Regions from separate parts of the Paraburkholderia sp. 22098 genome, predicted to be linked through region 1. Evidence: riboswitches for the same ligand, from Rfam matches in the RefSeq annotation. Region 1 holds a riboswitch; the other holds the start of a gene.
The links. Region 1 has a riboswitch for glycine ahead of gcvT (glycine cleavage system aminomethyltransferase GcvT). Riboswitches for the same ligand answer to the same signal wherever they lie in the genome.
Positions count from the first base shown of each region.

Region 1 (4,408 bases):
CGACGGCCACGTCCGCGCCCCACTCGCCCGGCGGCGTCAGCACGGTCAGCGCGAGCAGGTCGGCGGCAACCACCACATGGCCGCCCGCTGCGTGGATCGCCTCGGTCAGCGCGCGATAGTCCCGCACGTCGCCGTTCACGCCCGGATATTGCAGCAGCACGCCGAATGCATTTGCGTTCGCGGCTTCCGCTGCGGGACCCACTTTCACTTCGATGCCGACCGGCGTGGCGCGCGTTTTCACCACTTCAATGGTTTGCGGCAGCACGTCGTCGGCGACGAAGAATACGTTCGACTTCGGCTTGCCCACGCGTTGCAGCAGCGTCATTGCTTCAGCTGCGGCGGTGGCTTCGTCGAGCAGCGACGCGTTCGAGATCGCGAGACCTGTCAGGTCGACGATCATTTGCTGGAAGTTCAGCAGCGCTTCGAGGCGGCCTTGCGAGATTTCCGGCTGATACGGCGTGTACGCCGTGTACCACGCGGGATTCTCGAGCACGTTACGCAGAATCACGGTCGGTGTGTGGGCGTTGTAGTAACCCTGCCCGATGTACGAGCGGAACACCTGGTTCTTATCCGCGAGTTCGCGCAGCGCGGCGAGCGCTTCAGCTTCGCTCTTAGGCTGGGCGAAGGGGCCGAGCGGCAGCGGTTCGGTGCGGCGGATCGTCTTTGGAATGACGGCGTCGATCAGCGCGGCGCGCGACGCGAAGCCCAAGGCTTCGAGCATCGCTTCCTGGTCGGCCGCATCCGGGCCGATATGCCGTTCAGCGAAGGCGTCATGCACTTCGAGCGCGGCGAGCGAGAGAGGAGTGCGGTTCATCAGACGATCCGGGTGTTCGAGCTTCATGGTGTTCCTGGCGGTGCGGCTGTCCGTGCTGGACCGTTCGAAACCTGGCGCTGTGCGCAAGGTCTCCTGAAGGAGCGTCCCAAAGGGACTTTCTTCACGGCGCGGTCCTGCGTGCTTCACGAGGGACGCGCCGCACCTGTCGGGTTATATAAAAGTGAATCAGGCGCCGATCGACTTCGAGTACGCGTCGGCGTCGATCAAACGATCCTGCGCTGCGTCCGAGGCCGGCTTGATCTTGAAGAGCCAGCTTTCATACGGGGCGCTGTTGACCGAATCGGGCGTGTCGGCAACGGCGGTGTTCGCTTCGATGATTTCGCCGGAAACCGGCGCGTAGATATCCGAAGCGGCTTTCACCGATTCGATTACGGCGACCGTGTCGCCTGCCGTGACGGTCTTGCCCAGTTCCTGCACTTCGAAGAAGACGATATCGCCAAGCGCTTCCTGCGCGTGGTCGGTGATGCCGACCGTCAGCGTGCCGTCCGCCTCGGTGCGGACCCACTCGTGCGATTCGGTGTATTTCAGATCGGCCGGGATGCTCATCGGATGCTCCTATGCGGTGTGATTCGATATGGACTAAAGACTGGGAAAAGGACGCACGCGCCGACTGCTAACAATGGTTCAACTCACTGCGAGTACTTTGCCGTTGCGCACGAACGGCAGTTTTACCACGCTTGCGGGCACGGATTTGTCACGAATCTGAACATGAACCGTGTCGCCAGGTTGCACGCCTTTCGGCACCCGCGCGAAGGCGATGGATTCCTGCATGGTCGGGGAGAAGGTGCCGCTGGTGATTTCGCCTTCGCCGTGCGGCGTGACGACCTTCTGATGCGCGCGCAGCACGCCTGCGGCCTTGCCGTTCTCCTTCAGCAGGATCAGACCGACGAACGCCGCGCGCGAGCCGTCCGCCTCCAGCCGGTTCTTGCCGACGAAGTCGCGCGCGGAGGTCAGGTCGACGGTCCATGCGAGGCCGGCGTCGAGCGGCGAGATGTTGTCGTCCATATCCTGGCCGTAGAGGTTCATGCCGGCTTCGAGACGCAGCGTGTCTCGCGCGCCGAGACCCGCGGGACGCACGCCTTGTGCTTGCAGCGCATCCCACAAAGCGACGACGTGATCTGCCGGGACGATGATCTCGAAACCGTCTTCGCCGGTGTACCCGGTGCGTGCAACGGTCAATTCGCCGAACGGCGTCGCCTCGACGCGCGCGGCATTGAAAGGCTTGAGTGTTTCGGTGGCAGAGCGGATGGCCGGTACGGTTTGCCAAACCTTCTCACGCGCGTTCGGACCTTGCACGGCGACGATCGCCAGATCGCGCCGCGGCGTGATAGTCAGACCAAAGCCGCCTTCGTTGAGCTGCTTGAACCACGCGATGTCTTTGTCGGCGGTGCCCGCGTTGACCACCACGCGGAAATGATCTTCGCTGAAGTAATAGACGATCAGGTCGTCGATTACGCCGCCGTCGGCGTTCAGCAGGCACGAGTACAGCGCGCGCCCAGGCGTTTGCAGCTTCGCGACGTTGTTGGCGAGCGCATGTTCGAAGAACGCGCGCACGCGTTCCCCGGTGAAGTCGATGACGCACATGTGCGAGACGTCGAACATGCCGGCGTCGGTACGCACGGCGCGGTGTTCGTCGATCTGCGAGCCGTAGTTGACGGGCATGTCCCAGCCGCCGAAATCGACCATGCGAGCGTTGAGCGCGCGGTGGGTGGCGTTGAGCGGAGTGTGTTTGAGTTCGGTCATGGGGCCTCGGGCGTCTCGCGAAACAAAAAAGGCCATGCAGAGCCGCGCCTCGCGGCCTGCTGGCTGCGAGCGTGGTTCTGCATGGCCCCTCTGTCCTCGATACCTGAGAGATTGCGCTGCCGCGGCGACGTTGATTCGTCACGGCGGAACGCGCGCCCCTTCGGTGGGCAGCTTGCCGGATCTGCACGACATTGCGATGCAGACGGCTACTGCCGCTCTCCAGAGTGCGAAAAACGGCGCCTTGATGTTGCGTGTGTTACGTGCCGGCCGGTCTTTCGACGCGTTCGGTCCTTTTGCCTGAGAGTTTGCGGGTGTGCCCCTTCGGCGGCGCGGCCTGCGAAAATCAGCGGCCCGCGCGCTCTCCCGACGCGTGCGGCGAATGTACGCGAGGGCCGGAGCCTTGTCAAATGAACGGCTTATTCGCCGTCATTCGTCCTCGTTCGCCCTGATTCGCTCTCATTCGCCGATCGCATGCGCCGCGCCGTCCAGTTCCTGGTTCAGCACGCGCTGTTCGTCGGGGGATAAGCCGCCGCCATGTTGTCCGGCCATTTCGTGCGCCTCGCGCCGGATCACATCCAGCCGATGATGCAACGCATCGCCTTGCGGCGGCGGGTAATAGCCTTGATTGACGCGATTGTCGATACGGCGGCTCAGATTGTCGATGCGGCCGTCGACCTGATGCAGGCGTTTATCGGCGATCTGTTGCGGGCTCGGGCGCGGCGCCGGCTCGCTCTGCGGCGCTACCACGCAGGCGGCGAGCGAACTCAGCAATGCGCATGCGGCGAGGGCGCGGATGGGACGTGACATGAACTCTCCGTGAAGTCGTTGTGGTTTTGCGGTGCTGCAGGCGTAGCAACGGATCACGGCATACGAGCGCTGACCCGGACGGCCCGCTCTTTTGTAACGTTATATTGCTTTCCGGTTTGTCAGTTTTGCCGGCGCAGCATTTTGCGCCGCGCCGGCAACAGCTGAATAGCCTGTAACGCCGTTCAACGAACCCGCTGGAACGGCAGCCGGACGCCTTCGTCGGAACTGCGCGCCGCGAGTTCGATGATGGTCATCACGTCGACGGCATCTTGCGGGCTCACCGGAAATTTCACGCCGTGCTGGACCGCCTCGGCGAGCGCGATGTAGAAGCCCGCATAATCGCCATTGCGCGTCGGCAATTCGCGCTCCACTTCGCGGTCGCCATCCAGCACGCGCAACGTGCCTGCGGCATTGCCGGCCGCGAAGCCCTCGTCGCCCGGACGCAAGCCGGCTTTCAACTGGTCTTCCTGCGTGTCGAGCCCGTACTTCACGTAACTGCCGCGCGTGCCGTGAATGGCGAACCTCGGCGCGACGATCGCCGTCAGCGCGCTAGCGTGCAACACGACTTCGAACTCCCCGTAGCCCAACTGGATATGTACGTAATCAGGAGCGCTCGCGTCGTCGCGGTGGGTGCGCACGGTCGCGGACACTGTCTGCGGCGCGCCGAACAACGCCAGCGCCTGGTCGATCAGGTGCGGTCCGAGATCGAACAACAGCCCGCCGCCGCGCGACGCTTCCTCGCGCCAACGCTGACGCACTTCGGGCCGGAACCGGTCGAAATGCGATTCATAGTGCGTGAGGCGTCCCAACTCGCCGCTCGCGAGCAGATCGCGGACGGTCATGAAATCGCCGTCCCAGCGACGGTTGTGAAACGGCACGAACAGCTTGCCCCGCGCGAGTGCAATGTTCGCGAGCGTGCGAGCGTCGGCGGCGCTGAGCGTGACCGGCTTGTCGACCACCACATGCTTGCCTGCTTCGAGCGTACGTCGCGCGAGATCGAAGTGCGTGTCGTTCGGCGTGGCG
Region 1 covers NZ_JBQEPV010000001.1:590,107-594,514, forward strand. The annotation lists gene gcvP (aminomethyl-transferring glycine dehydrogenase) at 1-841, opposite strand, end outside; gene gcvH (glycine cleavage system protein GcvH) at 1,001-1,381, opposite strand; gene gcvT (glycine cleavage system aminomethyltransferase GcvT) at 1,460-2,578, opposite strand; glycine riboswitch at 2,659-2,811, opposite strand; glycine riboswitch at 2,854-2,953, opposite strand; gene ACTJLB_RS02635 (hypothetical protein) at 3,035-3,385, opposite strand; gene ACTJLB_RS02640 (oxidoreductase) at 3,568-4,408, opposite strand, start outside.

Region 2 (4,408 bases), on a different contig from region 1:
GCTTCATACCGAAGAAGAGAAGCAGATCGCGAGGCATTGCCGCGCGTTGCTGCGTGCCGATCGAGGTTGAGCCGGTTGGATCTTGGTCTGCTCACGGGTGCTTCACGACCAGTCGATCGCATACACCCGCGACGCCGAACAGGCGCGTCACGTCTTCGAGCGCCGCGATTCGCTGGGCGTCGTGTTCGAGTTCGCCGTTGAGCACGATGCGCCCGTTGCTGACTTCCACCGTGATCGTACGTTCAGGAACCGCGGCGTCCCACGCGAGCCGCCGCGTCGCCTCTGCGCCAATCTGCTCGTCGCTCAGACGCGCGCCGTCCGCGCCGTCGGGGACGGCGCTGTCCGGATTGGGAAAGCCCGAATGAGCCATGGTTTTCAAGGTCAAGACGCGGATTGCACAACACTAGCAGATGCCGCGTCTTCGTGGCGGCACGCTACTCAATCGCGCGCGCCACCGCCTGTGCCGTTGCGGCCGACAGCGTCCAGCCCAGATGGCCGTGCCCCGTGTTGTAGAACACGCCGCGCCGTTTTCCGCGCCCGACCTTGGGCAGCATGCTCGGCAGCATCGGCCGCAAGCCAGCCCACGGAATGACGCGCGCGGTCGATACCTCGGGGAAATGCCGCCGCGTCCAGTCTACTAGCGGAGCAATCCGGGCGGAGCGGATATCGCGATTGAAGCCGTTGATCTCCGCCGTGCCCGCGACGCGAAAACGGTCGGCGCCGAGCCGGCTCGTCACGATCTTCGCGCTGTCGTCGAGCAGGCTAACCCACGGTGCACGCTGCCTGCTCGTTGCATCGTCGAGACACACGGTGATCGAATAGCCTTTGACCGGATACACGTTCACGTGATCGCCGAGCATCGCCGCAAAATCACGGCTTTTTACGCCGGCGCACACGACGATCCGCTCGAACCCGAAGCGCTGCGTCTCGCCTTCGAGGTGGGCAGTGAGCGAGAAGCGACCTTCGGCGGGTTGCTCGATCGACATGATTTCCGCATCGTAATGAAACTGCACGCCGTGGCGAACGCATGCATCGGCGAGACCGCGCGTGAATTTGTGGATGTCGCCAGTCGAATCGGACGGCGTGAAAAAGCCGCCGTAAAAATCGCCGTGCAGCGTGGGCTCGATGCGCTGCACTTCGCTCGCCGTCACCGCGCTGCGCTCGAGTCCGCCTTCGCGCAGCAGGTCATTCACCTTGGCCGCCGCGTCGAACTCCTTGCGCGTCTTGTAGACGTGCAGAATGCCGCGCCGTTCGAGATCGAAGTCGATGCCTTCCTGTTCGGCGATCGAAAACAGATGCTCGCGCGCGGCGATGGCAAGCCGCACCGTTTCGACGGTATTAGCGCGGTAGTGGGGAATCTGCCGCAGGAATTCGCCCATCCACGAATACTTGTGCCACGTGGGCACGGGATTGAGCAGCAGCGGGGCGTCGCGCGTGAACATCCAGCGCAGGCCTTTCAGAACAGTGGCCATGCTGTTCCACACTTCTGCATTGCTGGCGGACAGCTGGCCTCCGTTGGCGAACGAGGTTTCCATCGCTGCATAGCGGTGACGTTCGAACACGGTGACGTGGTGGCCGCATTGGGCGAGGGCGTGTGCGGTCGTGACGCCGGTAATGCCGGCGCCGATAATGGCGATTCGTGACATGACATGGTCCAGAGTAGTTGAGCATCACCGGGTCCGATTTCGTACGAAACCGGTGCCGATGCCCCATCTGTCCATGTACCTGAGAGTTTCTTCCCGCGCTGCGCGAAAGCGCTGTATGTGCGCGGGAATCCCCTTCGGTGGGCGCGCGCGGCGCCGCTCTCCAGATGTTCCTGCTGCGCGGTCCTTTTGCCTGAGAGTTTCCGGGGCGGTTGCTCCGTCGGCGTCGCCCTGGCTTCGGACGATCTCTCCCGCGCTGCTTTGCAGAACGCCACGACGATACCGGGCAAAATTTCTTCCGGCAAGTGTTTTCTGGCGCGTTACGTATGCTGCGTGATGCGCAACATCGACGTGTCGTAGCCAAGCGCACGCACTCGCTCGATCAACATGTCTTTCACACTGGCGACCGGTTTCGCTTCACGCGTCAGAATCCACAGATAGCGTCCGCTCGGTTCGCCGACGATCGACCAGCTGTAGTCGTCGGCGTGGTCCAGCACCCAGTAATTGCCGACGAAGAATGGGCCGAAGAACGACACCTTCAACTTCGCGTTGTTCGATCCGGCTATCACCTTGGCGCGCCCCTTCGAGGCGTCGAGCGGGCCTTCAACGCCACCCTTGCGGCAACTGTTGGTCACGTCGATCAGGCCGTCTTCACGCGCGGCGTAGTCGGCGGTCACCGCCTCGCAGCCTTTTTCGAAGCGGTTTTCGTAGCGCGCCAGTTCGTACCAGCGGCCCAGATAGCGCCCGAGGTCGACCGGCTTGGCGGGCTCGGGCACGCTCGCATTGCCGCTCTTGCCGCCTGGGTTTAGCGCACAGGCGCCGAGCAGGCACACGGCGCCCACCGCGAGCGAGATGGCGCTCACGCGCAGGACCGACTGTGAACGCATTGGCATTAAACACTCCGTGTCGAGAAAGACGATGAGAAAGCAGACCTCGTGCCCAGCGCCGGTTCACGCGTCGCAGTCCGTCGCGGCGATTCATACGTCGTCAAGGCGCGGGCCGTTTATCATAGTGCCCACCAGGAGAAAAGTGCCGCCTCGCAGAGCGATGGTAAGGCGTGTTATCCACGACCACACCGGCACATGCCGCTACATCAAATGAACTCGACTCCCGACGCTCCGTCCCGTCCCGCCATCCGCGCATTGACCCTGCTCGAGGGGCGCGTGCTTGGCGTGCTCGTCGAAAAGCAGCACACGGTGCCCGACAGTTATCCGCTCTCGCTCAATGCGCTGACATTGGGCTGCAATCAGAAGACCGGCCGCTCGCCTGTCATGAACGCGACCGAGGCAGAAGTACTAACGGCGCTCGACGGTCTGAAACGGCTAAGCCCCGTGATGGAAGGCAGTAGCAGCCGTGTGCCGCGCTTCGAGCACAACATGAATCGCGTGCTCGGTCTGCCGAGCCAGTCCGCGGCGTTGCTGACCACATTGTTGCTTCGCGGCCCGCAGACGGCGGCGGAGTTGCGCCTGAACAGCGCGCGCTTGCATGGCTTTGCCGATATCTCGTCGGTCGAGGCGTTTCTCGACGAGCTCGCCGCGAACGATCCGCCGCGTGTCGTCAAACTGCCTCGCACGCCGGGCGAGCGCGAAAACAGATGGATGCATCTGCTATGCGGCGAAGTGAACCTGAGCGAGTTCGCGCAGCCGGGCGGCGGCGAGGAAGATACCGTGCCGCTGTCCGCGTTCGAAGCGGTGAAGGCCGAGCAGAAACGGCTTGCCGATCAGGTCAACCGTCTTCAGGGAGTGGTACGGCGCATGGCAGCCGAGCTAGGCATCGACGCGAACGATCTGGATGCCTGACGCCGGCCGCTCAGCTTTCGGTGCCGCGCCGCGGATCTGCGGATAACGCTCGCTGAGTACGGTAGAAGTTGCGCGGCGGCACATTGGGCGAGTCTTGTGCAAGCCGGTCGAGTTCGTCGCGAATCGCGGTCAGATAGTGGCCGTCGCGCGCGTCGGCGTCGCCCGCAAAAACCGATTCGAGCCGCCGCCGCACCGCGCCATAACGCGCCCCTGCGGCGCGATGTTTTTCTGCGCGCTCCGCATAACGCATATACGTCTGCAACGCCGACGACACCGCGACGATCACGCTCACGAGGCCGACCAGAATCCTGATCTCCAGCGAGACCGCGTTCGTGTTCAGCGATGCAAACACCGCCGTGCCCACGAACGCGGCCAGCACGGTAACGAGCCAGCCCAGCTTACGATCACGTGCGGACAACAGATCGGCCATGTCGTAGTGGCTCATTTGCGATTCGCGCGCTCGCCGGATCCATTTCAGCAACAGTTGCTGTTCATCGACTGGCGGCTCATAGGCTGGCAGATTCTTCATGGGGCTCGTCAGGGCAGTTGCGTGCCGCGCGCCGCGCGCATGCACTGACGCTACTGTGCCACATGAAAGCGCGGCCTGGCGCGCTGCCGGTCATGCGGCCACGGCTGCCGGCCGGGCAACGGCGAAGCGCTCGTTGTGCGCGTTGCCATTCAGGTAGAAGTCGCCGATGGCGGCCTCGCGAATGATCGCCGGGTTGTGCGACGCGAGCACTCGCGCATTGCGCCAGTAGCGGTCGAAGCGCCGCGTTTCACTGGTCGCCGATGCGCCGCCCACTTCGAACAGCAGCGTGGCGGCCTGCAAGGTCTGCTCGATCGCGATCTGCTGCGCCTGAAAGGTCTGAATGTCGAGGCGAATGTAGGTGTCTTCGGTGGTGCGTCCTTCCTGTCGCGCAACCAATACTTCGTCGATGGCGCGCGCGAGCGACGCACTAACGCTTT
Region 2 covers NZ_JBQEPV010000022.1:61,697-66,104, forward strand. The annotation lists gene ACTJLB_RS30715 (acetate/propionate family kinase) at 1-70, shown strand, start outside; gene ACTJLB_RS30720 (BON domain-containing protein) at 92-370, opposite strand; gene ACTJLB_RS30725 (D-amino acid dehydrogenase) at 435-1,646, opposite strand; glycine riboswitch at 1,815-1,907, opposite strand; gene ACTJLB_RS30730 (lipocalin family protein) at 1,964-2,536, opposite strand; gene ACTJLB_RS30735 (YceH family protein) at 2,741-3,442, shown strand; gene ACTJLB_RS30740 (SLATT domain-containing protein) at 3,453-3,971, opposite strand; gene ACTJLB_RS30745 (acyl-CoA dehydrogenase family protein) at 4,062-4,408, opposite strand, start outside.
Region 2: it holds a riboswitch for glycine, as region 1 does, so the genes downstream of both, ACTJLB_RS30725 (D-amino acid dehydrogenase) here and gcvT (glycine cleavage system aminomethyltransferase GcvT) in region 1, are expected to answer to the same signal.